Regions from separate parts of the Acidovorax sp. NN32 genome, predicted to be linked through region 2. Evidence: predicted binding sites of a transcription regulator. Region 2 holds the regulator's gene; each other region holds the start of a gene.

Region 1 (10,287 bases), 2.5 Mb from region 2:
CGTGCGGGTGATGGCCATGGCGTCGATCTGCGCCTGGGCCGCGCGCGGCAGCGTGGCGGGCGGCGGGCGCAGCTGCGCGGCCAGATAGGCCGCAACCCCTTGCGGTGGCAGCGCCTGTGCGCCTTGGGGGGTGTTGCCCCAGGTCACGCGGTCCAGCAGGCGGGCAAGGGTGGGCTCGTCGGCGGTGTTCCAGGCAGCGGCGCCCGCCGGGGTGGTGGCGCGGGCCAGGCCCAGCGGGGCGGTGGCAGCCATGCCCAGCAGGCCTGCGAGCACGGTGCGGCGTTGAAGAGGACCTTGGGGCGGGGCGGAAGGAGCGTTCATGGGGTGCGCTTGGGGACAGGCAGTGGGCGCATGGTGCTCCGCCTCAATGCGCCGTGCAAGCCTGCCGCGCGGGTTTTACCTGCGCGACACAAACGCCCCGGAGCTTGTTTACACGGGCTGTCGCACCGTCGCTGAACCGCTCAGCTGCTGGCCTGCGCAGCTTCCTCGAAACGGTCCACCGTGCGCAGTGTCTTGAAGGCCAGCATCCAGCCGCCCACCACGCCCAGCGTGCACAGCCCGCCCACCACGGCGGCGGGCACCACGCCCAGCCACGCGGCGCTGGTGCCCGCGCGGAACTCGCCCAGCTCGTTGGACGAGCCGATGAACAGCATGTTGACCGCGTTCACCCGCCCGCGCATGGTGTCGGGGGTGGAGAACTGCACCAGCGCGCCGCGGATGTACACGCTTACCATGTCGGCCGCGCCAGCCACCATCAGCGCCGCAAACGACAGCCAGAACCAGTGCGAGAGCGCAAACACCAGGTTGGCCACGCCAAACACCGCCACGGCGATGAACATGGTGCGGCCCACATGGCGGTTGAAGGGCCGCATGCTCAGGTACAACCCCGCACCCACCTCGCCCACGGCCATGGCGCTGCGCAGCGCGCCCAGGCCCGCCGGGCCTACATGCAGCACCTCCTGCGCATAGATAGGCAGCAGGGCCACCACGCCGCCCAGCAGCACGGCGAACAGGTCCAGCGAAATGGTGCCCAGGATGATGGGCCGGGTGCGGATGAAGGTGATGCCTGCGCCAAAGCGCTCGAACATCGTTCCCTGCGCGGGGCCGGGCGCAGTGGCATGGGCCACCACCACACGCAGCAGCAGCGCCACGCCCAGCACAAAACACGCGCAGCACACGGCATAGGTCAACTCGCCCCCGCCCAGCGCATACAGCAGCCCGCCCAGCATCGGCCCTCCGATGCTGGCCACGCGCATCAGCATGCTGTTGGCGGCAATGGCCTGCGCGAGCTGCCCGCGCGGCACGATCTGCGGCAGCAGGCTTTGCATGGCTGGCCCCGAAAAAGCGCGTGCGCAGCCATACAGCATCAGCACCGCATAAATGCCCGCCACGCCGCTGGCCCCATGGCCCGCCAGCCACCACAGCAGGGCACTGCACACGCCGCCCACCGACCAGGCCAGCGCCAGGATGCGCCTGCGGTCAAAGCGGTCGATCAAATCGCCTGCTGGCAGCAGCAGGGCCAGCATGGGCAGAAACTGCGCCAGACCCACATAGGCCAGTGCCAGCGGCTCGCGGGTGAGGTCATACACCTGCCAGGCCACCACCACGGCCTGCACCTGGGTGGCGACCACGGCCACCACGCGGGCGATCAGAAAGGAAATGAAGCCGGAGTGGCCGTAGACGCTGGAGGTCTCCGCATCGGGTGCTGCAGGGGGGGAATGGGGGACTGTCATGAAAACGGAGCGGGTCGGCCGGGGCAGCGCATGCTGGGGGCCAGATGGGAAAGACCCCAGGATGCTAGCGGCTGTGCGGCCTGCACGCTCGGGCTTGGGGAAAGACCCGCAGAAATGGGTCTTCAGGTTTTGCCCTGGCCCGCCGATAAGGCAGAGAGGAAGAAGCGGGTTTGCGGCCTCGGCGCTGCTGCTGCGTGGGGCTGGGCGTGCCGCTTCGACCGGTTCGTACCGTTTGTCTATTCATCTGCTTTGACCAGGAGTCCCCGGGGCGTGCCATGGCGTTGACGATCAACACCAACATGATGTCGCTGAATGCGCAGCGCCGGCTTGGCGGTGCACAAAGTGACATGGCCACGACCGTGCAGCGCCTGTCCTCGGGCCTGCGCATCAACAGCGCCAAGGACGACGCGGCGGGCCTGGCGATCTCCGAGCGGTTCACTTCCCAGATCCGGGGGCTGAACCAGGCGGTACGCAATGCCAACGATGGCCTGTCGCTCATGCAGACGGCCGAGGGCGCGCTGCAGAGCGTCACGGCCAGCCTGCAGCGCATCCGCGAACTGGCTGTGCAGGCCGCCAACGACACCAACAGCGCGTCCGACCGCCAGGCCATCCAGGCCGAGGTGACGCGGCTGGCGCAAGAGATCGACCGCACCGGGCGCACCACGCAGTTCAACGGCATGGACGTGTTCGACCGCTCCGACGCCAGCGTGGTGGGCGACGAGAATCTGCTGTCCGTGTTTGACGGCCTGACCAGCGCGGGCAGCTGGCTGGAGAGCAGCGAAAACCTCATCCGCAGCTACTTTGGCCTGCAGGGCGATGGCGCGGCCATCGACATCCGCTACACCGGCTTTACCGACAACGCGGGCGGTGTGGCCGCCTATGTGCAGGTCACCGGGTTTGACGGGCAGGGGCGGGGCAACAACCTGGTGCTGCAGGTGGACATGGCCGACTTCGTGCCACCCAACCCGCCCAATGGCGGCGCTGCGCCGTTCTACAACGACCGTGTGATTGCCCACGAAATGGTGCACGCGGTGATGGCCCGCTCCACCAACTGGCAGAACATCACCGGCAGCCACCTGTGGTTTGCCGAAGGCGCGGCCGAGTTCATCCACGGCGCCGAAGAGCGCGTGCGCAACGACGTGGCCAACCTGGGCGTGGCGGCCGTGGTGGCGGCCATTGGCGGGCCCAGCAATACCAGCGAGTTCTACTCGTCCAGCTACTCGGCCGTGCGCTACATGCACGACCGCATCAAGACGGCGGGCGGCACCGGCATCAAGGATGTGCTCACCTACATGAGCAACAACCCCGGTTCCACGCTGGACGCGGCCATTGGCGCAGCCTCGGCCGGGGCCTTCACCAACGCGGGGGATGTGCTCACGCAGTATGGGCTCAACGGCGCGGCTTTCATCGGCGGTTTTGACCTGAACAATGCCGACACCGGCGCCATTGGCGGCGCCGACGTGGACGGCGGCATGGTGCGCGACGCCAAGGCGGCGCTGCCCAACCAGGGCAGCCGCTCGGGCAAGGACGCGCTGCAGGGCTTCACCGAGACCTACGAAAACATTGCCTCGACCAGCGGCGCCATCAGCACCAAGGTGTTCCAGGTGGGCGCCAATGCCAACCAGACCCTGGAAACCCGCGTGGGCGCGATTGGCCTGGGGGCCATGGGCCTGCGCAACACGCTGGACGTGACCACCTCGGCCGCACAGGCCATCGTGTCGGTAGACCGCGCGCTCGACTACGTGAACAGCCAGCGCGCCGTCATCGGCGCCCAGTCCTCGCGGCTGGAGTCGGCCATTGCCAACCTGCAGATCGGCAGCGAAAACCTGTCGGCCAGCCGCTCGCGCATTGTCGACACGGATTTCGCGGTAGAGACCGCCAGCCTGGCCCGCCAGCAGATCCTGCAGCAGGCGGGCAACGCCATGGTGGTGCAGGCCAACCAGATGCCCCAGGGCGTGCTGGCACTGCTGCGCACCTGAGGCAGTGTGACAAGAGGGTCAGCGCTGGCTGTGCCGGTGCCGGTAGGTCCACGGCGCCAGCGGCCGCTTCTGTGACCACAACCCTGTGCCGCTGCTGCGCGCCTGGCGCTGCAGCGCCACCAGCTGCGGGCGGGATTCGGCATAGGGCGTGTACACCCAGGCCAGGCCGGCACGCACCTGGGCGGTGGCCACATCGGCGCTGCCGCAGCGCACATGGGCCACCGTGCGGCCATAGCTGTCTTCGTCCACCGGCTGCAGCGCGGCGCGTTGCCTGAAGCACAGCTGCGCCAGGTGCTGCCGTGACTTCTGGCCAAAGGCCTGGCGTGACTCGGGCGCGTCGATGGCGGCGATACGCACCTTCACCTGCTGGTAGGCACCGGGCGCGCCGCAGCGCACGGTCAGGGTGTCGCCGTCGCTGATGGCGACGACCAGGCAGAGCAGGGAGGCAAGGGGCACGGCAGCAGAGGGAGAGAGAAATGGTGGAAGGCGAGCAAGAAGGCAGGTGACAGAATGTTGTGCCAAATTGCCACTTTGCGCTTTATGGATAAGCGCTAACAGCTATCAATAGTGTAGCATCTGGCGTGTTGTCTCTACGGGCTGCTGCAAATTGATACCTTGACGCGTGCAATGCCCGAAATGGTGCGCAGGGCATGTGTGCAGGGCTTTGGGCTGTGGTTACCACGCTTTCAGCCCCTCCACGGGCAAGGGCGTTGTGCCAGGCTGGGCATAGGGCTTTCTAGAATCGACGGGAACCGGGTGTGGTGCAGACTGTCAGAACGCCATGGCAGCCGTTCTGCGCCGCTATGGCAACCGGAAATGCCCCCCGCAATGACGACTTTCTTGATGATGTTGATGACCCCGAAGGAGTGCCCGCCCTTGCGTTTGTGCCTTTTCCCGACCCGCTTTACTGTTCGTTCTGGCGCCGCTGCAGGTAGCTTGGCTCTGGCCGCATTGCTGGCAGGCTGTGTGGGCACCACGCCCAAGACGTTTGGGGTGCAGGAGAGTTTTGGTTCGGTGGCCACCTACTCGCGCCTGTTTGACGCCACGCCCGCCCAGACCTGCGAGGCATCGCGCCGCGCGCTGCTGAGCCAGGGCTACATCATCTCCACCCACCAGCCGGAGCTGGTGGAGGGCAAAAAGAGCTTCCAGCCCGAAGCCGAGTCGCACCTGCAGATGGTGGTGCGCGTGGTGTGTGTGCCCGAGGCCAATGACGGCAAGGTGAGCCTGGGCTTTGTGACGGCGCTGCAGGACACCTATGCCCTGCGCAAGACCAACAACTCGGCCAGCGTGGGCGTGGGTGCCATCGGGTCCGTGTCGCTGCCGTTTTCTGCCAGCAGCGAATCGCTGGTCAAGGTGGGCAGCGAGACCATCTCGAAGGACGCTTTCTACGAGAGCTTCTTCGATCTGGTCAAGCGCTACCTCGTGATGGACCAGGCGCAAGCCATCGGTGGCTGACGCGGAGGTTCCAGGCACTGGGGCCTGAGCGCTCTGGGCCTGCGCTCTCAGAGGGGCGTGGCAATCCCCGCAGCGGTTCTCACTCTCCGCGCCAGCGCGCCACCAGCTCCCATCCCTGCGGCCAGTCACCCAGGCCACTGTCGGCATTGAGGTGGCCCCGCGCACCCAGCACCACGTGCTCGGCGTTCCAGGCGCTGGCGCACTGCGCCGAAAAGCCGGGGGTGGAATACGGGTCGCTGGTGCTGCTCATCAGCACCCGTCTCGGCAGGTCGGGCTGGGCGGGCAGCACGGCAGGCAGTGGGGCAAAGCCTTTGGCGTCGGCCGGAAAATTCGGCCCCCCGGGGTCTGGCACCGCCACCAGCAGCAGCGCTTGCACGGGCCGGTGGTGGCGCGCGGCCCAGTGCACCGCGACCAGGCAGCCCAGGCTGTGTGCCACCAGGATGGGGGGCTGGGGCGATGCAGCAATGGCGTCATCGAGCGTGCGCACCCAGGTGTCGCAATCGGGGTGGTCCCAGTCGGCCTGCTCCACCCGCGCCGCGCCCGCGTGCCGGGTTTGCCACAATGACTGCCAATGTGTCGGGCCCGAGTTGTAGATGCCCGGAATCAGCAAAACAGGTCGCGTCGTCATTCAATGTCCATGTTCTCAAAGCAGATCCATCACTGCCCGCCAACAATAGGAAACCGCCGCTGTTCCGGCCAGGGGGGCTCATCGGAAATCGCCCGCCCAAACCTTGAAGTCATCGTTAAGAGCCTGTTCAAAGTTTTTTTGGAGATCGCATTGGAGTGCAATCGGTATGAGTGATGCTTCGGATGCGCTGCATGGGCTCATGCCCATGCAAGCAGCCGAGGCGCCAAACACTTCCAAGTTCGTCGGCCCGATTTCACTCCAACCCTTCGGGCAAGGCACTTGTGCGACTCCAAAAAGACTTTGAACAGGCTCTAAGAAAGCACCCCGTGGAACTGGACAAAAAAGACCGGCAGATCCTCATGGCCCTGCAGCACGACGCGCGGCAAAGCCTGTCGGCGCTGGGCAAGCAGATCGGCCTGTCGCAGCCTGCGATGAGCGAGCGTGTGAAAAAGCTCGAAGACGCGGGCGTGATTGCAGGCTACGCGGCCCGCATCAACCTGGACGCCGTGGGCCTGGGCCTGCAGGCGGTGGTGCGGGTGCGCACCACGCATGAGCACATCCAGCGCTATGTATTGCTGTTCCAGTCCCTGCCCGAAGTGCTGGGTGTGGTGCGCGTGACCGGCGAAGACTGCTTCGTGGTGCGCTGCGCCTTCGGCCAGCCCGCCGACCTGGAGCGTGTGGTGGATGCGCTGGCCGCGTTTGGCAGCGTCTCCACATCACTGGTACTGTCGCACCCGGTGAACAAGGCGGTGCCACTGGGTTAAGAATTTTTGCGTCCAAAGAGCCGCTGACGCTTGATGGATAAGCGCAAATAGCTATAAAAACAATAGCTTCAAGAGAGTGGCTATGGGTTGCGTTGCGAGGCTGGCGGCACCTTGTACCGCAGCTCTGCAAAGAGGCCGCCCAGCGTTGTCACCGACTGCAGGCGCAGCGCCGGTTGTGTGATCCGGCGTGGCAACAGCGGCTTGCCCGCACCCAGTGTGACCTGTGCGATCTGCACGATCAACTCGTCCAGCAGGCCCGCATCATAAAACTGCCCCACCAGCTCGCCCCCGCCCACGATCCACACATTGCGCCCCGCTGCGGCCCGCACCATGGACTGGTGCACGGGCCGCACATCGCCATGCACAAAGCGCACATCGGCGCCCGGGATGGCGCGCAGAGTGCGCGTGCTGAACACCCATGTGGGCTGCACGTAGGGCCATGGCTGGCCTGCGTCGATGGCGTGTTTCAGCATCCATTCGTAGGTGTGCGAGCCCATGGCCAGCGCACCCACGTCGCGGATGAAAGCGGGGTAGCTGGAGCCCTCGATCTCGCCGAACTGCAAGAGCCAGCCAAGGTCATGGTCTGCCGTGGCAATGAAGCCGTCGAGGCTGGAAGCGCCGTAGAACTGTGTGATGGTCATGGGCGCTCACTGTGAAGACCGGCTGCTGACAACGTGCTGGCAGCAAGCTGGGAGGGAGACGGGAAGGCCCGAGTGCGTCAGGGCAACTGCACCGTCTCCGCGAGATGCCCGTACACCGCGGCAATGCGCCGCAGGTGCCGCGACTCGGGGTGCGTCAGCAGCCACAGCTCGGTTTCACAGTCGGCCAGCGACCCGGTGAGTGGGCGCAGGTCGCTGCGGCCCTGGGCCAGAAAGAGGGGCAGCACCCCCACGCCCATGCCCAGGGCCACCAGCTCCATCACGGTGAGCAGGCTGTTGACGCGGTAGGTGGGCTGCGACTTGGGGTATTGCTTTTTGCGCCAGCGCACCGAGGGGTGGTCGGGCAGCGCGTCGTCGGGCGCAATCCAGGCTGCGCGGCCCGCCTCCACGTCGGACAGGACCAGCGGGCTGGCGGTGCCTGCGTACAGCGCGGATCGGATCATGCCCAGTTGCCGACCCACCAGGTGTTGTGGCGGACGCTTGGTGGCGCGCACGGCGATGTCGGTGTCTCGGCGCGTCAGGCTCACCAGTTCATTGCCCGCATGCAGTTCGTATACCAGGGCCGGGTGCCGGGGCTGCAGCACCTGCAGGGCGGGGGCGATGAGGCCGTGCAGGAGGGTGTCGGTGGTGGAGATGCGCACCGTGCCCGACACCTGCTCGGGCTGTGCCTGCGTGGCCGTGCGGGCGGCCTCCAGGGCGGCTTCCACGCGCTCGGCCTGCTCGGCCAGGGCCTGGGCCAGCTCTGAGGCGCGGTAGCCCGCGCGCGAGCGCTCGAACAGCGACTGGCCCAGCCCGCGCTCGATGCGCTGGATGGCACGGAACACCGTGGACGCATCCACGCCAAGTCGTTCACCGGCTGCTGCCAAGGTGCCGGTGCGCACCATGGCCAGTAGCACTTCCAGCTCTGCGGCGCCCAATTGGTATTGCGTGGATGCAATTGATGTTTTCATATTTGCTTATTTTGCTTGCGTCATTGCAATCATAAATTCTGCTGGTCGCCATACGTCGGTAGATACACCGCGGGCGATGTCTACCCCCTTGCCATAGAAAGCCCGCCTATGAAACACACCTGCACCTGCATTGCCTGCCTGTTGAACACCCTCTGTGCCCCACACGCTCAAGGATGGGCCGCATGAGCTCGCGAACAGCCGCATCCGCACTCACCCTGGTCTCGCACGCGCTGTGCCCCTATGTGCAGCGCGTGGCCATCGTTCTGCACGAAAAAGGGCTGGCGTTTGAGCGCCGCACCATCGACCTGGCCCGCAAGCCCGACTGGTTTCTGGCCATCTCGCCGCTGGGCAAGACCCCGGTCTTGCAGGTGCAGGGCCAAAGCCTGTTCGAGTCGGCCGTGATCTGCGAATACCTGGAGGAGGTGGCCATGCCCGTGTTGCACCCGTCAGATCCGCTGCAACGCGCACGCCACCGGGCATGGATGGAGTTTGGCTCTGCCGTGCTGAACACTATCGGCGGCTTCTACGCCGCGCCGGATGAGGCCACGCTGCAGGCCCGCGCGCAGGACCTGCGCAGCCGTTTTGTGCAGATCGAAGAGGCCCTGGGCCAGCGCAGCGTGCCGGGGCCGTACTTTGCGGGGCCGCACTTTGGCATGGTGGACGCGGTGTTTGGCCCGGTGTTCCGGTACTTCGACGTCATCGACACCTTGCCGGGCATGGATGACCTGGCGCTCTGGCAAGGCTTGCCGCTGGTGCAGCTGTGGCGGGCTGCACTGGCTGCGCGCCCTTCGGTGCAGCAGGCCGTGGGGGCCGACTATGCCGAGGGCTTGCGGGCCTTTTTGCGCGCGCGTGGGTCAGCCCTGTCGCGGCGCATGCATGCGGTGGCCGCCTAGGCCCTTCACGCCTACCAGCTCAATCTGCCCAGGTGCCGGGCGCCAGCCCGTCCAGCGTGTACGGCCCGATGGCCGCGCGGATCAGCCGCAGCGTGGGGTGGCCCACGGCGGCCGTCATGCGGCGCACCTGGCGGTTGCGGCCTTCGCGGATGATCAGCTCGATCCAGGCAGTGGGGATGGCCTTGCGTTCGCGGATGGGCGGGTTGCGGTCCCAAACCTCGGGCGCGGGCTCCAGCAGCCGTGCGCGGGCGGGCAGGGTGGGGCCGTCGTTCAGCACCACGCCGCTGCGCAGCGCGGCCAGCGCGGCCTCATCGGGGATGCCCTCCACCTGCACCCAGTAGGTCTTCTCCATCTTGAAACGTGGGTCGGCAATGCGGGCCTGTTGCTTGCCGTCGTTGGTCAGCAGCAGCAGGCCCTCGCTGTCGGCATCCAGTCGCCCGGCCACGTATACGCCGGGCAGGTCGATGTAGTCCTTCAGGCCCTGCCATTTGCCCTCGGCCGTGAACTGGCTGAGCACGCCGTAGGGTTTGTTGAAACGGATCAGGCGGGCGGTCATCGACGACGCGGTGGGAGCGGTGAGGGTGGATCGGGGGGCGCAGGGCTGCCGAGCATAGCCGCAGCGAGGGAGGAAAGAACCAGTGTGGCGCTGAGTGAACAGGGTGGCGTCTGACACCTGCTTCATCCTCCGGCCTGGTCGGGGAGGCGGAGCTTGACAGGTAAAATAGGCTTCCAGCGCTACGCTAGCTTGCGCTGGCAGCTATTTAATCCATAGCTGATTCATCTGGGCAAGTGTTGCCTGACCCTCTCATCCAGGCCTCAAGGAGACACCGCCATGACCACCATTGAACTCGACATTGCCCAGACCATCGGCATCGCTGCCGTGCTGCTGGTGGTGGGCGATTTCATCAAAAACCGCGTGGGCTTGCTCTCGCGTTACTTCATTCCCGGGCCCATCGTCGGCGGACTGGTGTTTTCGCTGATTGCGCTGGTGGGCCACCAGACGGGCCTGTTCACCTTTCAGTTCTACGACAACATGCGCGCCTTTTTGCTGCTGGTGTTTTTCACCACCATCGGCTTTTCGGCCAGCTTCGAGCTGCTCAAGAAAGGCGGTGTCGGCGTAGCGCTGTTTCTGGCCGCCGCCGTGGGCCTGGTGGTGCTGCAGAACCTGCTGGGCGCCGGGCTGGCTGCTGCGCTGGGCGTGCATCCGCTCATCGGCGTGGCGGCGG
Region 2 (10,287 bases):
GTGAAGGTGTTGGCGCTTTCGGTGCCGCCCTTGCCCGAGAAGGTGCTTTCCGAACCGGCGCCGAGCGTGGTGCGGTCGGCCAGCGACTTTTTCACGAAAGGCAGGTTGGTGATGCCGGCCGAGGCCTCCGAGGTACGGTCCACGGTGGATGAGGATTTCTGGCTGGCCGTCACGTTCTCGACGATCATGATCGTGACGTTGTCGCCCACCAGCCGTGCGCGGCGGTCTTCGAACGCGGGGCGGTAACTGGCGTTGTGGAACAGGCCTCCGGTCACGGGCGGTGGTGCACGGTGCGCTGCGGCCAGTGGTGGTGGGGTGGTCGGCAGGATGTCCACCGGGGGCGGCGGCGACAGGGTGGCGGCGCAGCCCGTGAGCAGCAGCGCGCCCACGGCGGTGGGCAGGGCAAAAAGGCGTGTGAACGGCAGCATGGCGAACGCTCCTGGTGTCGGCATCGGGATCACAGCTGGCTGAGCTTGGCCAGCATCTGGTCCGAGGTCTGGATGGCCTTGGAATTCATCTCATAGGCACGCTGTGCCTGGATCATGGTGACCAGCTCTTCCACCACGTTGACGTTGGAGGCTTCCAGAAACCCCTGCTTGAGAATACCCAGCCCGTTGGTGCCGGGCGTGCCCTGCTGGGGCTGGCCCGAGGCGGCCGATTCCTTGAACAGGTTCTGGCCAATGGGCTCCAGACCTGCCGGGTTGATGAAGGCCGACATCGCCAGGTTGCCCAAGGGCTGGGGCTGGGTGTTGCCCTGTACGGTGGCCGACACCACGCCGTCGGCGCTGATGGTCACGCTCGTGGCGTTGGCGGGCACCGTGATGCCGTTGGCCACGGGCAGGCCGCTGGAGTTGACCAAGCGGCCTTGCGAATCGACCTGGAACGAGCCGTCGCGCGTGTAGCCGATGGTCCCGTCGGGCATGGTCACTTCGAGAAAACCATTGCCGTTGATGGCCACGTCCAGGTTGTTCTTGGACTCCTGCAGGCTGCCTTGCACGAAGTTGCGGCTGGTGGCCACCGTGCGCACGCCCAGGCCGAGGTGCAGGCCGGTGGGCAGCTGGTTCTGCTCGGTGGTGTTGGCACCCACCTGGCGCAGGTTCTGGTAGATCAGATCCTCGAACACCGCGTTGTTGCGCTTGTAGCCGGTGGTGGAGACGTTGGCCAGGTTGTGCGAGATGACGTCGAGCTGGGTCTGCTGGGCAGACATGCCGGTCTTGGCGATCCAGAGGGAGTTGATCATGGTGCTTCCTTTTGGCGTGGCGGCGCGGGGCGCGACCTCAGCCGTTCATGCTCAGCAACTGGCTGGCGGTCTTGTCGTTGGTTTCGGCGGACTGCAGCAGGCGCATCTGCTGTTCGAACTGGCGCGATGCGGCAATCATCCCGACCATGCTTTCCACCGGATTCACGTTCGAGCCTTCCACTGCGCCTGCCAGCATGCGGGCGTTGGCGTCATTGGCAATCGGGTCGCCGGACGTGGTGCGAAACAGCCCGTCGTCGCCGCGCTTGAGCGGGTCTTCCGGGGTGGGAGTGGCCAGCTTGAGGCGGCCAATGGCCTGCGCGGGCTGGCCCGCTGCCTTGGCAGTGACCGTTCCATCCGAGCCCAGCGTGACTTCGGCCCCCGGCGGGACATCAATGGGCGCGCCGCCATCGGACAGCACGGGCAGTCCGGTAGGGGTGAGCAGCTGGCCCGTGGCCGACACCTCAAAGGTGCCTGCGCGGGTGTAGGCCTCGGTACCGTCAAGTCCCTGCACGGCAAACCAGGCATTGCCCACGGCCATGGCGTCGAGGTTGCGGCCGGTACGCTGCACGGGGCCGGGCGTGCTCACGTGGCCCGAGGTGGCCTCCAGCGCAAACACACGGGTTTTGGAGCCATCTCCCTGGATCGGGACCGAGCGGAAGGTGGACATCTCCGCACGAAACCCCTGGGTGGAGGCGTTGGCGAGGTTGTTGGACAACACGGCCTGCCGGTGGGCGGCCGCGTTGGCGCCCGTCATCGCGGTGTAAATGATGCGGTCCATGGGGGCTCTCCGTTGTCCAGGGCTGTTTCAGTGCAGAGTTCTTACGAACCGTTCCCGATCAACGCAAGTTCACCAGGGTGGACATCACCTGGTCTTGCGTCTTGATGGTCTGGGCGTTGGCCTGGTAGGCGCGCTGTGCGGTCATCATGTTCACCAGCTCGGCGGTCAGGTCCACGTTGGAGTCTTCCAGCGCGCCCGAACGCAGCGACCCAAAGTTGCCGTCGGTGGCCGTGCCAGCCACCGGCTGGCCGGATTCAAAGGTGGCGACCCAGTTGTTGCCGCCTACCGAAGCCAGGCCCTGCGTATTGCGGAAGCTCGACAGCGCCAGCTGGCCTTCTGCACGGGTCACGCCGTTCGAGTAGCGGGTCATGATCATCCCGTTGTTCTCGATGTTGATGCCCGTGAGCTCGCCCGTGGTGTAGCCGTCCTGGCTCAGGTTGGAGACCGAGAACTTGTTGCCGCTCTGTGAGACTTTGTCCAGGCTCACCGCCACATCAAACGCGGGCAGGTTGTTGGGGTTGGGCGGGGTCGGGTTCACGTTCAGCGTGAGCGCGAAGCCCGTGGCGGGGGGCGTGGCCACGGGGGCCGTGATGGCGCCATTGTTGTCAAACGTGATCTGGCCTATAGGAGTTGCCACCACGGGAGGCACTGCCGTGGGGTCGTCCAGCTGGTCGTACACGTCCCAGGTGTTGTCGGTGGCGGTCTTCTGGAAGTACAGGCTCACTGGCTTGGCCACGCCCTGGCTGTCGAACACGTTGATCGACGTGCCGTAGGTGGCGCGCGGTGTGGCCGGGATGGGCGGCGTGGCGGCAGGGTCGCCGGCCGCATCGGTGGCCGTGGCCGGCAGGTTGAATGCTGCCGTGATCGTGGTGGTCTGCTTGGCAGGGATGGGCTCGGAGGTGGGGAACACCATCGGGATGGGGTCGGTGCCCGAACGCAGGCCGGTGACCGGGTCCACGGGGTAACCCATCACGTTGGCGTTGTCGTTGGTGATCATGTTGCCCTCCTTGTCCAGCTTGAAGTTGCCGGAGCGGGTGTAGGCGGGTGTGCCATCGGGCAGCGTGAGCGTGAAAAAGCCGTTGCCGTTGATGGCGACATCCAGGCTGTTGCCCGTGATCGTGAGATTGCCCTGTGTGAACTGCTGGGAGACCGCGCCCACTTCGACGCCGATGCCCGCATTGGTGCCGCCGGACGAGCCGATGGCGGACGCCACCATTTCGGCAAACTCGGCCCGCGAGGCCTTGAACCCGACGGTGTTGGAGTTGGCGATGTTGTGCCCGATGACGTCGAGGTTCTTGCTGGCGGCGTTCAAGCCAGAGAGGCCTTGCTGAAAGCTCATGGTGTTCTCCTGATGGGGGCTATCACTGAATCGGCCGGGTTAGACCAGGGCCTTGATCTGGCTGTAGTTGATGGTTTTTCCGTTGGCCAGGGTCAGCACCAGCTGGCCGTCCTCGGCACCTGCGGCCGTGACCTTGGACAGGGCCAGCGACGTGCTGTCGATCTTGGTCGAACCATTGACGGCACTAACGCGGAACTGCAGTCCCTCGGTGGAGCCGGTGTACTTGCTGGCATCCCACTCGAAGGTGTGGCGCCCTGCAGCCTTGGCACCCAGGTCCATGGTCTCGATCACCTGGCCGCCAGCGGTCATCACCTCGACCTTCACCTTGGTGGCGGCCGAGGCCAGCTCAAAGCCACCCTTGCCGGCCTTGTCGGCCACGGCCAGCGTCGAGCCTTCGGTCATCACGTTGCGGCCAATCAGGGCCGTGCCCTGCATCACCTGCAGCGAGTTGAACTGCGCCGACATGCTCTCCATCGTCTGGTTGAGCTGCTGGATGCCGGTCACCGTGTTGATCTGCGCAATCTGCGAGGTCATCTGGGCGTTGTCCAGCGGGTTCATCGGGTCCTGGTTGTTCAGCTGTGCAACCAGCAGTTTCAGGAAGCGGTCCTGCGCGGCTGCAGGGTCGGTGGCGGCGTTGGCCTTGGTGCCGGTCGCATCGGTGACCGTGGGCGCGCTGGTGGCGGAGTTGAGGATCATGGTGGCGTCCTAGAGTTACTGGCCCATCTGCAGGGTCTTGAGGAGCAGCGACTTGGCCGTGTTCATGACCTCGACGTTGTTCTGGTAAGAGCGGGAGGCGGAGATCATGTTGACCATTTCCTCCACGGCGTTGACGTTGGAGTGCGTCACATAGCCTTCCGCGTCTGCCGACGGGTGGCTGGGGTCGTGCACGCGGCGGCCGGGAACGTTGCTTTCGTTGATGGAGCTCACGCGCACACCGGCCGAGCTGTCCGCGCCCATGGGGGCGGTCTGGAATACCACCTGGCGCGCCTTGTAGGCCTGGCCGTCGGGGCCTGCCACGGCATCGACATTGGCCAGGTTGCTGGCCACCACGTTGAGCCGCTGCGACTGCGCGCTGACGGCGCTGCCCGAGACGCTGAAGATGGAGAACATGGACATGGGGAGACTCGCTTTCTGCGCTGCACTGCGGATGGCTTATTGGCCCTGGATCGCGCTGAGCATGGTTTTGGCGTTGCCGTTGATGAAACGCAGCGTGGCTTCATAGCGCACGGCGTTGTCTACAAAGTTGGCGCGCTCGCGGTCCAGGTCCACCGTGTTGTTGTCCAGGCTGGGCTGGGTCTGCACGGAATAACCCAGCGTGCCGGGTGCGCCGGTGCCCGTGCTGGCCGCTGGCAGCGGAATGTGGCGGGGGGCTGTGGCGCCCTTGGCCCCCAGGTTGCCCGTGGTGCTCACCGAGCCACCCGTGGCCAGGCGGGTCACGCCCGAGCCCAAGCCCGTGGCTTCGCGCATCGCATCGCCAAAGCTGAAATCGCGTGCCACGTAGCCCGGGGTGTCAGCGTTGGCGATGTTGCTGGCGATGGCGCGCTGGCGCTCGGCACGCAGTACGAGCGCGTTGCCGAGAAAGTCCAGCCGGTTGGTCATCTTGTCAAGCATGGTTGCCTCACACCCTGGGTTGCAATAGGAGCCGGTTGGGGGTTTCCGGCGTGGTTCGATTGTGAAAGCCGCCGCTTTTTTCTAAAGCACGAAGAACGCGGAAATGGGTGCGCAGTTTCGGGTTTTGCGCAGGGCTCGCCTGCCTATAGTTCCAGTCGTGAAAGAGTCTTTGCCGCCCCGCGCGGTCAGACCTGTTGACCTGCGATGCCCAGGAGGCCCCATGCCATCGATCTTCGTTTTCCCCTTCGTGTCCCCTTTGGTTCGCGCGGGCGCTCTGGCGAGCGCCGGGCGGCGTGCTGTGGCTCGGCACGCTCTGGCGGTGGTGCTGGGGTTGACTGCAGTGGCTGGCAGCAGCGGGGCCGCGCTGGCCCAGGCGGCAGCCGACCCCAGTGCCGACCTGGGCCCGCTGACCCAACGCTGGCTGGATGACGCGATGTCGCGCAACCAGGCTTCCGGCTTGCCGCTGCGCATGGAAGTGAGCGTTGGCTCACTCGACTCGCGGCTGCGGCTGGCGCCGTGCGCGCGGGTCGAACCCTACCTGCCGGTCGGCGCCCGGCTGTGGGGCCGCACCCGCCTGGGGCTGCGCTGTGTCGAGGGGCAAACCGCATGGAACGTTTACCTGCCGGTGACCGTCAAGGCATTTGGCCCGGCTTGGGTGCTGACCGGCCCGGTGGCTCCGGGGACGGTGCTGACCGCCAATGACGCCACCGAGGCGGAAGTGGACTGGGCCGAAGAGTCGGCAGCCGTGATGGCCAACCCGGAAATGTGGGTCGGGCAGGTCGCCGCGCGCCAGCTGGTGGCCGGCCAGGCATTGCGCCAGACCATGGTGCGGCCCCCCCAGCTCTTTCGCGCAGGCGCCCAGGTCAAGGTGATTGCCCAGGGCCCCGGCTATGCAGTCACCTCCGCAGGGCAGGCCATGTCGGCAGGCGCTGCGGGGCAGATTGTTCGCATCCGCATGGATAATGGCAGGATAGTAAGTGGAACTGTGAATGAGGTTGGGACAGTGGTCGTCGCTCTTTGATGACGGGGCGGTGATAAATGGCTAAAGTCCGGGCCAAATGGGTCGAAAACATTGCTACTGTGCCCCACATCAAACGGGGTGGTGGAGAGAGCGATGAAGATTGGTCAAAAACCGGAACTCCCGGGCGCCTTGGCGCAGACGGGGCTTGCCAAGCAAGCCAAAAGTCCTGCCAGCGCTGCTGAAGGAGCCGCCAAAGACGCTGCGGCTGTGTCAACCGCCGGTGTGCCCGTCACCGTCTCCACCGCTGCCCGTGCGCTGGACCAGACATCCCGTTCCACAGGTGATTTTGATGCGAGCAAGGTCAAGGCGGTGCGGGCGGCCATCGAAAAAGGCACTTTCTCGGTGGACGCCGAAGCCATTGCCGACAAGATGCTCTCCAACGCCCAGGAAATCCTGGCCCGCTCGCGCGGTTGATTCCTCAGCGTCCCGCACGCACCTTTATTGACAGACTTGGCAGGCAGGCGCTATCCACCTCACAATGCGCCATGTCCCTGGAAGAATCCCTCTCGGCTGTTGAACAGCTGATCGAAAAAGTCTCCGCCGCCCTTCTCGCGGCAGACCCCCAATCCCTGGAAAAGAACAGTGTGGCCCTGCGGGATGCAGCGGCCCAGTTCGCGCGCGTTCTGGAGCAGACTGCAGCCAGGGGTCTGCCCGTGCCGGCACAGCTGCAAAAGCGAGCCCGGGCCATTGACGATATGCTTGCCGTGCACCGCGAAAGCCTGGCGCGCCTGGCCGTGAATGCCGATCGCCAGGTGGCAGGCTTGGTGCCGCAGGCGGGCACACCCTCCACCTACGGCGACGGTCGGGGCGCACAGGCCGGCAAGCCCGGCGTGGCCCGTATCTACAAATCGGCTGGTTGAGCCAAAAAAGATAGCTGCTGGCGCTTGTCCCTGTTGGCTTTGAGAGGAAAAACCTCTCAAAGCCACGGATTACAAGTGCAAGCATCTATTGTTTTGACCGTTACCAGTGAAGGCCGGAGGATTGAACTTCGATGTCTGCTCGGCGCGGTTACCCCTGAAACGGTCGCAGCCCCCGACCAGTGCCACCGTGGAACTGGCTCCGCCAGGCCACTGGTGGCGTCCCCCTTCAGGGGGAAGGCGCCGAAGGCGACTCAGGGGGTAGTCAATGCGCCCGCATCTTGGCCCGCAGGCGTGCGATGGACTGGCTGTGCAGCTGGCACACCCGAGATTCGGTCACCCCCAGCACGGCCGCGATCTCCTTGAGATTCATGTCGTGCTCGTAGTACATGCCCATGATGTGCTGCTCGCGTTCGGGCAGGGTCTTGATGGCATTCACCAGCGACATCTTGAGCCGTTGGTCGCGCAGCAATTCCAGAGGGTCTGCGTCGGCGTCTGCCACATGGCGGTCCAGAAAGCCGTCATCGTCCTCGTTGCCATGCGTCATGTCCTCCAGATACACCAGTTGTGTACCCCGAACCTTGCCGAGCAGGCTTTGGTATTCGACCAAGCTCATGCCCATCTCGCTGGCAATTTCAGACTCCAGCGGGCTGCGGCCCAGCTTCTGCTCCAGCCGGTGCACGGCGTGTTCGATGTCTTTCTGGCTCTTGCGCGAGCTGCGGGACATCCAGTCGCCCTCGCGCAGCTCGTCGAGCATGGCGCCGCGGATGCGCTGGGTGGCAAAGGTCTCGAACTGCACACCCTGGGCCACTTCGTAGCGCGACAGGGCTTCCGCCAAGCCCATCATGCCAACCTGGATCAGGTCGTCCAGCTCCACGTTGGGAGGCAGCTTGGCGATCATGTGGTGCGCGATTCTTCGCACCAGCGGGACGTGCTGGCGGATCATCGCATCACGATCGAGCTGGCCTTTGGCGGTGTACATAGAGAGCGTGTTATGCACTTTTACGTGCCCACGAAAGCCGGGGCAAGGCCCGACAACGAGACGCAGGACGCGCCGCAGTATCAATACTGCCAGCGGCCTGCAACGACGTGGCCGGGCCTTGCCCCGGCTTTCCCTCCGGGTTGACCCCAGAGGCAGGCACTCGCCGCGTTGCAGCACTTGCCAAGGCCCCGGCCTTGGCTGCGCACTGCGCCTTGCGATCACCGGCCTCTGGGGTCAACGTGGGTACGTAAAAGTGCATAACACGCTCTAGTCAACGGCTCCGGACAAATCAGATCAATGGCTCCGGACAAAATGCGCAGGCATGGCTGCCAAGTTGCTGGGTGGCAGCGCTGTCAGCGACTCACTGATAGTGCCCGCATTTTCCAGCAGTTGCAAGGCCAGGCGCTGGAGGTCCTGAGGGTTCTGTGTGGCGATGGTGGTCGTGCGGACGGGGCCGCCCAGGTGGCGTTCCGCGCAGTCCTGCAAGGTCGTCAGTGCATGCTGGGTCTTGCGCCGTTCTGCGGGCGTGGTGCCGCGCAGCAAAGCCGCCACCATACAGGGCAGTCCTGTGTGCACCGCGATCTGTTTGAGGCTCTTGTAACTGGTCAGCACACCAGCCGAGCCGTCGCCCATCACCACCAGCGGTACGGTGGCGGTGTGCGTCAGCAGCGGCCCCAGCGTGGCCGCAGGCGCGTGCAGCACGATCAGCCCGTAGGTTCGGAAATAGGGCAGCAGACAGGGCAGGGGTGCGGTCTCGTTGCGGCTGGCCTCGCGGCTGATGCGCTGCAGGCCTTTGGCTGCGGGAATCACTGCCAGCGATGAGGCCATGGCCCCCATGTTGAGGCTGACGCCCTCGTTCCACGGCGCTTGTTGCAGCAGGTGCAGCAAACCCGGGTACTCATCCGTCTCCTGCGCTGTGCCGTCGAGCACCACGACCGGGTAGCCCAGGCGCTGCAGGCTGGCGCAGATCTGCCAGAGCGTCTCCAGCCCGGTGCCCGCGTTGTCCTGGCTGGCAACAGCCACCACGCGCAGCTCTGACTGCGGGGTGAAGCTGTGCAGGCCGGCTGCCTGGTGAAAACCGATATCAAGCATCGACCAGCCCCCGTTCGTTCATGGTGTCGGGCGAATGCGAGAAGAAGAAATTCAGGTCGGTCGCCTTGGGGTCGAAGGCCGACTTGGCAGGCGCGCGCATGGAGGTGCTGATGAGCTTGTGCGCATCGGCACGTTCCCAGTCTTCCGGCACACGCTGGCCGTTGGTCACGCCGCGCAGCACCATCTGGTGGCGGATCAGTGCGTCGATGGCGGGGCCCAGCTTCACGGCCTCGTCCACCTTGGACAGGATGGCTTGCTGGGAACCTTCGGTCTTGAATGCGGTGAGCACGTCATCGAGCGTGTCGCCATGGCAGCCTGCGTTGAGCACCAGCAGGCGGTTGACGTGGGGCAGGTCCAGCACGTCCAGCATGTCGCGCTTGCGCGGGTCGCGGGGGGCCACGCCGGTGGTGTCGATCAGCACCATCTTCTTGCCGCTGAGCAGGCCCAGCAGGTCTTGCAGCGCGGCGCGGTCGTGCGCCAGATGGGCCACGATGCCCAGCATGCGGCCGTAGCTGCGCAACTGCTCGTGCGCGCCCACGCGGTAGGTGTCCAGCGTGATCAGGCCCACGCTGCCCGGGCCATGGATGCGCGCACACAGCGCGGCCAGCTTGGCCGTGGTCGTGGTCTTGCCCACGCCGGTGGAGCCCACCATCGCGAAGATGCCGCCTTGCTCATACAGCGGAGGCTCGGCCAGGTCGGTCTTGAGGTTGCGCTCCAGCACATCCATCAGCCAGCGCACCGACTCGGCGGCCGACAGGTCTTCGGGCATGCGTTCGAGCACGGCGCGGGCCAAAGATGGGGAGTAGCCTGCACGGATCATCTTGAGCATGAGGTTGGACTGGATCGGGTTCTGGCGCGCCTGGCCCAGCCAGGCCATGGTGTTAAAGCGGTCTTCGATCAACTCCCTCATGGCATGGAGTTCATTCATCACGCTTTGCTGGTTGTTGTTCGACTGGGCCAGGTGGGCGCTGGCGGCTTCCTGCCGGCGGCGTGGAGGCTCCGGTGGAATGTCCATGGGGATGCTGCGCAGCGGGTTGTGGCGCACGACGGCGGGTGCTGGCATGCGTTCGCGCTCGGGCTCCTGGTCGCGGCTGCGCTCCGACAAGGTTTGTGGTTCGGCCGGGCCGTTGAGCGCCTCGTGGCGGCGGCGCAGCATGCGCTCGCGCACGTAGTCCTGGAACGACAGCGTGCTCATCGCCAGCTGCTCGGTGTCTTCCTCGACTGCGTTGCGGCCCAGGGTGCTGGCTGCGGCGGTCTGGCTGGCGCGCTGGGGGGCGCTGCGCGCCGGTGTGGGGGCCAGCAAGGGCGGGTTGCTGGACGCGCCTGCACTTCCATCCAGGGCCGACAGCGTGTCTTCGGCCGTGGCC
Region 3 (10,287 bases), 320 kb from region 2:
ATCGTGGTGGCAGCCGTCACCTCGGAGTGCACCGACGGCTATTTTGGCGACCTGTTGGCCACCAGCTTCCAGGCCCGTGGCGCCCGCGCGCTCATCATCGACGCCGGGGTGCGCGACGTGAAGACGCTGCAGGAGATGAACTTCCCCGTCTGGAGCCGCGCGATCAGCAGCAAGGGCACCATCAAGGCCACGCTGGGCTCGGTCAACATCCCCGTGGTGTGCGCCGGTGCACTGGTCACGCCGGGCGACGTGATCGTGGCCGACGACGACGGAGTGGTGTGTGTGCCCGCCGCCCGCGCGGCCGACACCCTGGCCGCCGCGCAAAAGCGCGAGAGCTTTGAGGGCGAGAAGCGCGCCAAGCTCGCCAGCGGCGTGCTGGGCCTGGACATGTACAACATGCGCCCCGGCCTGGAGAAGGCAGGCCTCAGGTACATCGACTGAACCCCGGTCTCAAGTCTTTTTGGCCTCTAGCGCTTATTCAATAAGCGCTAGTAGCTACTAATTTTATAGCTATCGTTTTTCTTCTGCTCTGTATTCCATGACGTTCTCTGTGTCTCCCTCTTTCCGTCTCCGCCGCACGTTGTCCCTGGCATTGGGCGTGGCCGCGGCCGCAGCTTTGGCGCCGCAATTCGCTGCCGCGCAGCAGTTCCCCACCAAGCAGGTGCGCATCATCAGCCCCTTCCCCGTCGGTGGCGGCCCCGACGGCGTGGCCCGCCTGGTGGCCGACAAGCTCTCGCGCACCTGGGGCACGGGCGTGATCGTGGAGAACCGCCCTGGCGGCAACGGCTTCATCGCCATCGACGCCTGGAAACGCGGCGCCAAGGATGGACACGACCTGCTCATCCTGGACAACGTGCACCTGGCCGCTTACCCCAGCCTGTTCAAGAAGCTGCCCTACGACCCCGCCAAGGACTTCGACACGCTGCTCCCGCTGTTCAAGACGCACTTCTTCTTCACCGTGGGCACGGGCAGCAAGTACAAGACCGTGGCCGATATCGTGGCCGACGCCAAGGCGCGACCTGGCAAGCTCAACTACGGCAGCTGGTCGGTGGGCAACCCGGTGCACCTGGGCTCGGAGCTGTTCGAATCGGCCACCGGCACGCAGATGGAGCACGTGATCTTCAAGGAGACCACGCAGCTCTACACCTCGGTCTCCACCGGCGAGATCGACTTTGCACTGGGTAGCGCCGCCACCGCAGGCCCGCTGTACCGCGCTGGCAAGCTGCGCCTGCTCGCGTTTGCCGGACCCCAGCGCTCGGCCGAGTTCCCCGACGTGCCCACCGTGGCCGAATCGGGTGGCCCCAAGGACTTTGCCGTCACGGGCTGGAACGCTATCGCCGTGCCACCCGGCCTGCCCGCCGCCGTGGCCGACAAGATCCGCAAAGACATCGAACAGGCCCTGACCGGCCCCGAAGTGGCCGAGAAGTTCAAGACCTTTGGCTACGAGCAGTTCCCCACCACACGCGCGCAGTTCAACCAGTTCGTCAAGGACGAGAGCCAGCGTTTTGGCGACGTGATCCGCAAGGCCAACGTGTCGCTCGATTGATCTGCGAGCCTGCAAGAAACCAAGGAGTACGCGCATGAGCGAATTCACAAAAACCCCTGGCTGGCTCGACTGGTACGCGGGTCCGAGCAAACCCCGGTTCCAGGTACCTGCCGGTGCGGTGGACGCGCACTGCCACGTGTTCGGCCCCGGGGCCGAGTTCCCCTACGCGCCCGAGCGCAAGTACACGCCCTGCGATGCCAGCAAGCACCAGCTGTACGCGCTGCGCGACCACCTGGGTTTTGCGCGCAACGTGGTGGTGCAGGCCACCTGCCACGGTGCGGACAACCGCGCGATGGTGGATGCACTGGTGCACTCGGGCGGCAAGGCGCGTGGCGTGGCCACCGTCAAGCGCTCGGTCAGAGATGAAGAACTGCAGGCCATGCACGCGGCCGGTGTGCGTGGCGTGCGCTTCAATTTCGTCAAGCGTCTGGTGGACTTCACGCCCAAGGACGAGCTGATGGAGATTGCCGCGCGCATCCACCAGCTGGGTTGGCATGTGGTGATTTACTTTGAAGCGGTGGACCTGCCCGAGCTGTGGGACTTCTTCACCGCCCTGCCCACCACGGTGGTGGTGGACCACATGGGCCGCCCCGATGTGAGCAAGCCGGTGGATGGGCCGGAGTTCGAACTGTTCCTGAAGTTCATGCGCCAGCACCCCAATGTGTGGAGCAAGGTGAGCTGCCCCGAGCGCCTCTCCGTGACTGGCCCCAAGGCCCTGAACGGCGAGCAGAACGCCTACACCGACGTGATCCCCTTCGCCCGCCGCGTGGTGGAAGAGTTCCCCGACCGTGTGCTCTGGGGCACCGACTGGCCCCACCCCAACCTCAAGGACCACATGCCCGATGATGGCCTGCTGGTGGACTTCATCCCGCACATCGCAACGACACCGGAGTTGCAAAAGAAGCTGCTGGTGGACAACCCCATGCGCCTGTACTGGCCCGAAGAAGTCACCGTGGAGGACTGACACCATGTCTCTCGATAAACCCTACCTCGACGTGCCCGGCACGACCATCTTCGACGCCGAGCAAAGCCGCAAGGGCTACTGGCTCAACCAGTTCTGCATGAGCCTGATGAAGGCCGGCAACCGCGAGCGTTTCAAGGCCAACGAACGCGCCTACCTCGATGAATGGGCGATGACCGAAGAGCAGAAGCAGGCTGTGCTGGCACGCGACCTGAACTGGTGCATCCGCCTGGGCGGCAACATCTACTTTCTGGCCAAGATCGGCGCCACCGATGGCAAGAGCTTCCAGCAGATGGCGGGCAGCATGACTGGCATGACCGAAGAGGAATACCGCAACATGATGATCAGCGGCGGCCGCTCGGCCAATGGCAACCGCGTGATCGGCGAAGACGGCGACGCACAGGCACACCGCCAGCCACAAGGCGCTGCCGGCAAGAAAGGAAACTGACCATGGCCAAGATCACCGCCTCCGTGTTCACGTCGCACGTGCCTGCCATTGGCGCTGCGCTGGACCTGGGCAAGACGCAGGAAGACTACTGGAAGCCGCTGTTCGCGGGCTACGACTTCTCCAAGCAATGGATGAAGGACAACAAGCCCGACGTGATCTTCCTGGTCTACAACGACCACGCCACGGCCTTCAGCCTGGAGATGATCCCCACGTTCGCCATCGGCACGGCCGCGCAGTTCCAGCCCGCCGACGAGGGCTGGGGCCCCCGCCCTGTGCCTGTGGTGCAGGGCCACCCCGACCTGGCCGCGCACATTGCCCAGTCGGTCATCCAGCAGGACTTTGACCTCACCATCGTCAACAAGATGGACGTGGACCACGGCCTCACCGTGCCGCTGTCTCTGATGTGCGGCCAGCAAGACCCCAAGACGGGCGCCTGGCCCTGCCCGGTGATCCCGTTCGCCGTCAACGTGGTGCAGTACCCCGTGCCCAGCGGCCGCCGCTGCTACAACCTGGGCCAGGCGATCCGCAAGGCGGTGGAGAGCTATGACGAAGACCTGAACGTGCACATCTGGGGCACGGGTGGCATGAGCCACCAGCTGCAGGGCCCGCGCGCCGGCCTCATCAACAAAGAGTTTGACAACGCCTTCCTCGACAAGCTCATCAACGACCCCGAGGCCGCTGCCAGCATCCCGCACATCGACTATGTGCGCGAGGCGGGCAGCGAGGGCATCGAGCTGGTGATGTGGCTCATCGCGCGTGGCGCGATGGCCGATGTGGCCGGTGGCAAGCCACCCAAGCTGGCGCACCGCTTCTACCATGTGCCCGCGTCCAACACCGCCGTGGGCCACCTGATTCTCGAGAACACGTAAAAGGACACACACCATGACCATCAAAGTCGCACTCGCAGGCGCTGGCGCCTTCGGCATCAAGCACCTGGACGGCATCAAGAACATCGACGGCGTCGAAGTCGTCTCCCTCATCAGCCGCGACCTGGCCAAGACCCAGGAAGTGGCCGACAAGTACGGCATCAAGCATGTCACCACCGACCTGGCCGACAGCTTGGCGATCAAGGAGGTGGACGCCGTGATCCTGTGCACGCCCACGCAGATGCACGCCAGCCAGACCCTCGCCTGCCTGGAAGCGGGCAAGCATGTGCAGGTCGAGATCCCGCTGTGCGACGTGCTGGCCGATGGCGAGAAGGTTGTTGCTCTGCAAAAGCAGACCGGCCTGGTGGCCATGTGTGGCCACACCCGCCGCTTCAACCCCAGCCACCAGTACGTGCACAAGAAAATCACGGCGGGCGAGTTCAACATCCAGCAGATGGATGTGCAGACCTACTTCTTCCGCCGCACCAACATGAACGCGCTGGGCCAGGCCCGCAGCTGGACGGACCACCTGCTGTGGCACCACGCTGCGCACACCGTGGACCTGTTCGCCTACCAGGCGGGCAGCCCCATCGTGAAGGCCAACGCCATCCAGGGTCCTATCCACCCCACGCTGGGCATTGCGATGGACATGAGCATCCAGCTCAAGGCGGCCAACGGCGCCATCTGCACGCTGAGCTTGAGCTTCAACAACGACGGCCCGCTGGGCACCTTCTTCCGCTACATCGGCGACACCGCCACCTACATCGCGCGCTACGACGACCTGGTGAACGGCAAGGAAGAGAAGATCGATGTGAGCAAGGTCGATGTGAGCATGAACGGCATCGAACTGCAAGACCGCGAGTTCTTCGCCGCCATTAAGGAAGGCCGCGAGCCCAACGCCAGCGTGGCGCAGGTGCTGCCGTGCTACCAGGTGCTGCACAACCTGGAGCTGCAGCTCAACGCAGGCTGATTTCAAGCCAAATAAGCTGCTAGCGCTCATCCATCAAGCGCTAGCAGCTATGTATTTAATAGCTTAAAGGGGCGTGCTGCTTCACCCCTTCAAAGCCGCTTTGTTCTCGATGATGCGCGAGACCAGGCCGTAGTCCACCGCCTCTTCGGCCGACAGCCAGTGATCGCGTTCGATGTCGGCCAGCACCACCTCCAGCGGCTTGCCCGTCTGCCGGGCAATGGTGCGCGCAATGCGCTCGCGGGCTTTCACAATCTCTCGCGCCTGGATGGCAATGTCGCTGGCCGGGCCACCTGCGCCGCCGCTGGGCTGGTGGATCAGAAAGCGTGTGTTGGGCAGGCAAAACCGCCGCTCGCGCGGCGCCGCCAGGTACAGGTGCGTCGCCGCGCTGCCCACCCAGCCGGTGCCGATCATGTTCACCGGCGCGGTGATGAAGCGCACCAGGTCATGCATCGTGTCGCCCGACTCCAGGTGCCCACCGGGCGAGCTCACCAGCATGTCGATGGGCTCGGCGCTCTCGGCATCCAGCGCAATCAGCCGCCGCGCCACATCGGCGGCCAGGGTGTCGGTGATGGTGCCGAAGACCAGCAGGGTGCGGGCCTTGAAGGCCTTTTCTTCCAGGTACGACGTGCGTGGCTCGGAGCCTGGGGTGGCAGGTGGGGTGTTGGTGTCTGGCGTGTCCATGGGGGCAGGTCCTTGAAAAGAGTGACAGGACTGCCATGACGAACGAGACACGCCGGGCGTGACACCCCTCAGCCTGCGGCCACGCGCTGCCCCGGCGCGATGGTGGGCGGCGCCGCATTCAGCGTCTCGATCGCAAACCCCGCCGCCGCCTTGTAGCGCGCCATGAAGCCTTCGCGCTCTTCGCGCGGCAGCACGTCGTCGATGTGGTCGAACACCCCGCCGCAGCGTTCGTCCACCAGCCCCAGCAGGCCAAAGGGGCCGGAGCCCCGGTTGCGCAGCACCAGCGCCGAGATGTCCTTGCACAGCGTGTCGTCATAGGCGCGCAGCGCCTGCGGGCCCACGCCATGCGCAATCAGCTGCGCCCCCAGCACGCGCGCATCCACAATGGCCTGGCTGGCGCCGTTGGAGCCCACTGGGTACATCACATGTGCGGCATCGCCCAGCAGCGCCACGCGGCCGTCCACCCAGGTGGGCACGGGGTCGCGGTCGATCATGGGGTATTCAAAAATGTCCTTCGCACCCCGCAGCATCGCGGGCACGTCCAGCCAGCTGTAGTTCCAGCCGTCAAAGTGGTGAGCGAATTCCTCCAGCGCCACACGCCGGTTCCAGTCGCCCTGCTGCCAGCCGCCCTGGTTGTCCACCGTGATCTCGGCGATCCAGTTGATGGTGGCCAAGCCCGTGGCCGGGTCGGGCGGTGTGATGGGGTAGAACACCACACGGTGCCGCAGCGAGCCCACGCCCACAAACGAAGCGCCCGTTCGCACAGGCACCCCCGGCGTGGTGCCGCGCCACATGATGGCACCGCCCCACTGGATGGGCGGCTGCGCGGGGTGCATCTGCGCCCGCACGGCCGAGTGCAGGCCATCGGCGGCGATCAGCAGCGATCCGTCCACTTCCCGGCGTTCACCATCGCGTGTCTCGATGATCGCCGTCACACCGTCGGCATCTTGCCGGTAGCCCACCACCCGCCGCCCCAGTTGCACGGCGTCGTCGCCCAGGCGTTCTCGCACGGCGTTGAACAGCATCATCTGCAGCTGCCCCCGGTGTACCGAGTACTGCGGCCATTGGTAGCCCGCCTCCAGCCCGCGTGGCTCGGCGTACACCTCGTTGCCGTTGCGCCCCACCAGCGCCCATTCGCGCGCCTGCAGGCCAATCGTGTCCAGCACCTCGTTGCCAAACCCCAGGTCGTGCAGCTCCCGCACAGCGTTGGGCTGCAGGTTGATGCCCACGCCCAGCGGCTGCAGCTCGGGCACCGATTCAAAGACGACGCAGGGCACGCCGATCTGGCGCAGCGTGAGGGCCGTGGCCATGCCACCGATGCCGCCACCAGCGATCAGCACGGGGCGGACGGAAGAGGGGTGTGAAGTAGAAGATGCGCCAGACATGCCGGGATTGTCCATGCAATGGCGGGCGGAGCTTGTCGCGGACGCCGCAGGCGAATGCGGCGCTGGTGCATGCCGGGTGCGGGGGCTTGCAGACTGGGAGCGCCCACTCAGCAAGCCATTCTTGTCAGGCGTAGGTATCGACGTTGTTGCCCAGCCCAGCGGGTTGATTCTTTGCGGATACTGCCTTCTGCTGCTGTGCGGCACTGGCCGCAGCGCCTTCGGCCTTCGCTGCCTGGGCCCGTTGCTGCTCTTGCTGTTGCGCGCGCTGTATCGCCGTGATCTGGGCCTGCACCATCTGAATCTGGGCCTGCAGCAACTTGGCCTTCTGTTGCTTGGCCTTGGCATCCATGTCGGAGCTGGCCAAGCCCTTGAGCTGCTCGGTCAGCTCGCGCAGCTGCTTTTGCAGCTTGGCGATGTCGCTGCTGCCACTGGAGGAAGAGACCGGGCCGGTGGTGGAGGTGGTGCTGGCAATTTGCATCCCTGGTTATCGGCAAGGCGCAAGGAAAGTTGACCGGCGGCCCTCTCGCGCTGCGGGCTGTTGAACGCCGCCAACCCATGTGACGGAGGTAGAGACAACAGCCTGCGAGCCATTGTCTGCCGATGTGTGGCCGGCTTCAGCCTGTGGCACCATGCCCCGATGCAGAACGATGAACACCTGATGGCGCTGGTGAACGCCAGCCGCAGCACCTTGCTGCGTGCCGCAACGCGCCTGCTGGGCCCGGCCGAGGCCGAGGACGCCGTGCAGGACGCCTATGTGCGTGCGCTGGAGGCCAACGCCCCGGCGCTCAATGCGGCCCAGGCGTGGCTGCTGACGGTGGTGCGCAACCTGGCCATTGATCGACTGCGTCGCCGTCAGTGGATGGCGCAGTGGGCGGCAGAGACCATCCAGGCAGCGCAAGGGGATGCCCTCGTTTCGGTCGCGCCTTCGGCAGAGGCCGATGCCGCGCTGGCGCAGCAAGCCACGCTGGCGTTGCGGCGGCTGGCGGCGTGCGTGACGCCCGTGGAGGGGGCTGCGGTGCTGCTGCATGCTGTGTTCGATGCCAGCCACGCCGAGCTGGCGCAGGCCACCGGCCGGACGGAGGCGGCCAGCCGCCAGCAATTGCGCCGCGCGTTGCAACGCCTGCGGCGGGCCGAAGAGGAGGCCCGCCGTGGTGATGGGCACGATGAATCCAAGGACGCCGACCCTGCGCTGCTGCGCCTGTACCTGCAGTCGCTGCAATCGCGGGACGCACAGGGCCTGTGGGCCCTGCTGCGCCAGCCGCCGGTCAGTGCATTGGCCATACATGGTGCGGTGCATGCCGTGCTCCCGTTGCAGCACCAAGCCCGACGCCCACGGGCCAAGGCGGGTGGTGTGGTGCAGGTAGGTGGGCAACTGGGTTTGGTGCTTACGCTGGATGGCGTGACACTGTGCGTGTTGCCCCTGGGGCCATGCGCCGAGCTGGCGCACGAAGGCGTGGTGGCCTAGCCGACGCACCCGCACAACAGCAATTGCCAGCCGCCCGCCTGCACAAAAAGACGTTCGCAGCACCATGGCCTCTCAGACCACCCCCACCTTCTTTGCCACCCCGAAGGCGTTCCGCCAGTGGCTGGAGCGCCATGCAGACAGCGCGCCGGAGTTGCTGGTGGGTTTTCACAAGGTGGGCTCGGGCCGCCCCAGCATGAGCTGGTCGGAGTCGGTGGACGAAGCCCTGTGCTTTGGCTGGATCGATGGCATCCGGCGGCGCATTGACGAGCACACGTATTCGATCCGCTTCACCCCGCGCAAGCCGTCGTCCATCTGGAGCGCGGTCAACATCGCCAAGGTGGAGCAGTTGCAGGCGGCAGGCCGCATGACGCCCGCGGGGCTCGCGGCCTTTGCCCACCGAAAGGCGCACAAGTCGGCCATCTATTCCCACGAGCAGGCGGCAGTGGTCGAGCTGCCGGCGTCGCTGCAGCGCGCCTTCCAGCGCAACAAGGCCGCGTGGCGGTTCTTTCAGGAGTCCACGCCACCCAGCTATCGCAAGAGCATGCTGCACTGGGTCGCATCCGCCAAGCGCGATGCGACCCGCGAGGCACGGTTTGCGGAGTTGGTGGCCGCCTGCGCTGCGGGTGAGCGCATTGAGCTGTGGGCCAAGCGGCCATCGGCCGCAAAATCTTAGGCCCCGCACCCAAGCCCGAGCCACCCGCTGGGTTGCCGCGCTTGCCGTAAGCTCGCGACATGCAACAAAGAAACCTTGGACCTTTCTCCGTCTCGGCCATCGGCCTGGGCTGCATGAACCTGTCGCACGCCTATGGCGCGCCGGTGTCTGCCGAGCAGGGCGAGCGCGTGCTGCTGGCTGCACTTGATGCGGGCGTGACGCTGTTCGACACCGCCACGCTCTATGGCTTTGGAGCCAACGAAACCCTGGTGGGCCGTGTGATGAAGCAGCACCGCAGCCGCTTCACGCTGGCCAGCAAATGCGGCATGCAGGGGGTGGATGTGGCGGGTGACGGCAAGCTGGTGCGCGTGATCGACGGGCGGCCCGATACGCTGCGAAAGACCTGCGAAGACAGCCTGCGCCGCCTGCAGACCGATGTGATCGACCTGTATTACCTGCACCGCTGGGACAAGAGCGTGCCGATTGAGGAAAGCGTGGGCGCACTGGGCGAGCTGGTGCGGCGGGGGCACATTCGCACTGTGGGTCTCTCCGAGGTGTCTGCTGCCACGCTGCGCCGCGCGCATGCCGAGTTCCCAATCACGGCGATGCAGACCGAGTATTCACTGTGGACGCGCAACCCCGAGATTGCCGTGCTGGACGCCTGCCGAGAATTGGGCGTGGCCTTTGTGGCGTTCAGCCCGGTGGCACGGGGTTTCTTGTGTGGCGGCTTGACCGATGTGAGCACGCTGGACGCCAAGGACATTCGCCGTGCCATGCCGCGTTTTGCACCCGAGGCGTATGCGGCCAACCTGAAGCTGCTCGATGGCTACCAGGCGATTGCACGCGATGTGGGCTGCACGCCCGCCCAGCTGGCCCTGGCGTGGCTGCTGCACCAAGGTGAGCACATCATCCCCATCCCAGGAACCACGAACGTGGAGCATCTGCACGACGACCTGGGTGCCGTGAACGTGCGACTGGATGCTGCCACCATGGAGCGTCTGGGCGCGCTGATCAATGAGCGCACGGTGGTGGGCAATCGCTACAACGCCCAGAGCGCGCGCGAAGTGGATACCGAAACGTTTGAAGACCGCGCGGCGTAAGCGGCGCGGTCTTTGACGCGTTTATCGATATAGGCCGCTGAAACCGGCGTGGCTCAAGCCAGTGGTCGCCGCGCAGCGCCTCAGGGGGGTACTTTATCTCCCGCGCAGGTTGCCCTTGTCATCGGCGATCACGATCTCCACGCGGCGATTCATCGCACGGCCTTCGGGCGATGCGTTGTCGGCCACGGGGTGGGCCTTGCCGTAGCCGCGTGC

The links. The regulator FliA, encoded in region 2, starts transcription of late flagellar genes. The targets are predictions, from matches to a motif close to CTAAAGTTTNNNNNNNNNNNGCCGNTA.
Positions count from the first base shown of each region.
Region 1: a site for FliA is predicted at 1,855-1,881, ahead of ACT89O_RS08590 (flagellinolysin). Genes of this name have one in related genera too.
Region 3: a site for FliA is predicted at 7,343-7,369, ahead of ACT89O_RS23100 (FlxA-like family protein). Genes of this name have one in related genera too.

Region 1 covers NZ_CP199679.1:1,869,012-1,879,298, forward strand. The annotation lists gene ACT89O_RS08580 (DUF1800 domain-containing protein) at 1-321, opposite strand, end outside; gene ACT89O_RS08585 (MFS transporter) at 462-1,733, opposite strand; gene ACT89O_RS08590 (flagellinolysin) at 2,009-3,712, shown strand; gene ACT89O_RS08595 (thermonuclease family protein) at 3,731-4,168, opposite strand; gene ACT89O_RS08600 (DUF2242 domain-containing protein) at 4,541-5,167, shown strand; gene ACT89O_RS08605 (RBBP9/YdeN family alpha/beta hydrolase) at 5,247-5,795, opposite strand; gene ACT89O_RS08610 (Lrp/AsnC family transcriptional regulator) at 6,122-6,559, shown strand; gene ACT89O_RS08615 (dihydrofolate reductase family protein) at 6,640-7,200, opposite strand; gene ACT89O_RS08620 (LysR family transcriptional regulator) at 7,278-8,168, opposite strand; gene ACT89O_RS08625 (glutathione S-transferase family protein) at 8,351-9,061, shown strand; gene ACT89O_RS08630 (pseudouridine synthase) at 9,081-9,617, opposite strand; gene gltS (sodium/glutamate symporter) at 9,894-10,287, shown strand, end outside.
Region 2 covers NZ_CP199679.1:4,669,228-4,679,514, reverse strand. The annotation lists gene ACT89O_RS21540 (flagellar basal body L-ring protein FlgH) at 1-428, opposite strand, end outside; gene flgG (flagellar basal-body rod protein FlgG) at 458-1,240, opposite strand; gene flgF (flagellar basal-body rod protein FlgF) at 1,278-2,018, opposite strand; gene flgE (flagellar hook protein FlgE) at 2,077-3,357, opposite strand; gene ACT89O_RS21520 (flagellar hook assembly protein FlgD) at 3,397-4,053, opposite strand; gene flgC (flagellar basal body rod protein FlgC) at 4,069-4,473, opposite strand; gene flgB (flagellar basal body rod protein FlgB) at 4,510-4,968, opposite strand; gene flgA (flagellar basal body P-ring formation chaperone FlgA) at 5,189-5,989, shown strand; gene flgM (flagellar biosynthesis anti-sigma factor FlgM) at 6,083-6,403, shown strand; gene ACT89O_RS21495 (hypothetical protein) at 6,475-6,849, shown strand; gene ACT89O_RS21490 (RNA polymerase sigma factor FliA) at 7,112-7,828, opposite strand; gene ACT89O_RS21485 (hypothetical protein) at 8,123-8,920, opposite strand; gene flhF (flagellar biosynthesis GTPase FlhF) at 8,913-10,287, opposite strand, start outside.
Region 3 covers NZ_CP199679.1:4,991,513-5,001,799, reverse strand. The annotation lists gene ligK (4-carboxy-4-hydroxy-2-oxoadipate aldolase/oxaloacetate decarboxylase) at 1-441, shown strand, start outside; gene ACT89O_RS23135 (Bug family tripartite tricarboxylate transporter substrate binding protein) at 539-1,546, shown strand; gene ACT89O_RS23130 (amidohydrolase family protein) at 1,581-2,510, shown strand; gene ligA (protocatechuate 4,5-dioxygenase subunit alpha) at 2,515-2,955, shown strand; gene ACT89O_RS23120 (class III extradiol dioxygenase subunit beta) at 2,958-3,824, shown strand; gene ACT89O_RS23115 (Gfo/Idh/MocA family oxidoreductase) at 3,838-4,791, shown strand; gene ACT89O_RS23110 (ATP-dependent Clp protease proteolytic subunit) at 4,873-5,472, opposite strand; gene ACT89O_RS23105 (flavin-dependent oxidoreductase) at 5,541-6,857, opposite strand; gene ACT89O_RS23100 (FlxA-like family protein) at 6,982-7,335, opposite strand; gene ACT89O_RS23095 (sigma-70 family RNA polymerase sigma factor) at 7,495-8,322, shown strand; gene ACT89O_RS23090 (YdeI/OmpD-associated family protein) at 8,387-8,995, shown strand; gene ACT89O_RS23085 (aldo/keto reductase) at 9,055-10,074, shown strand; gene ACT89O_RS23080 (OmpA family protein) at 10,168-10,287, opposite strand, start outside.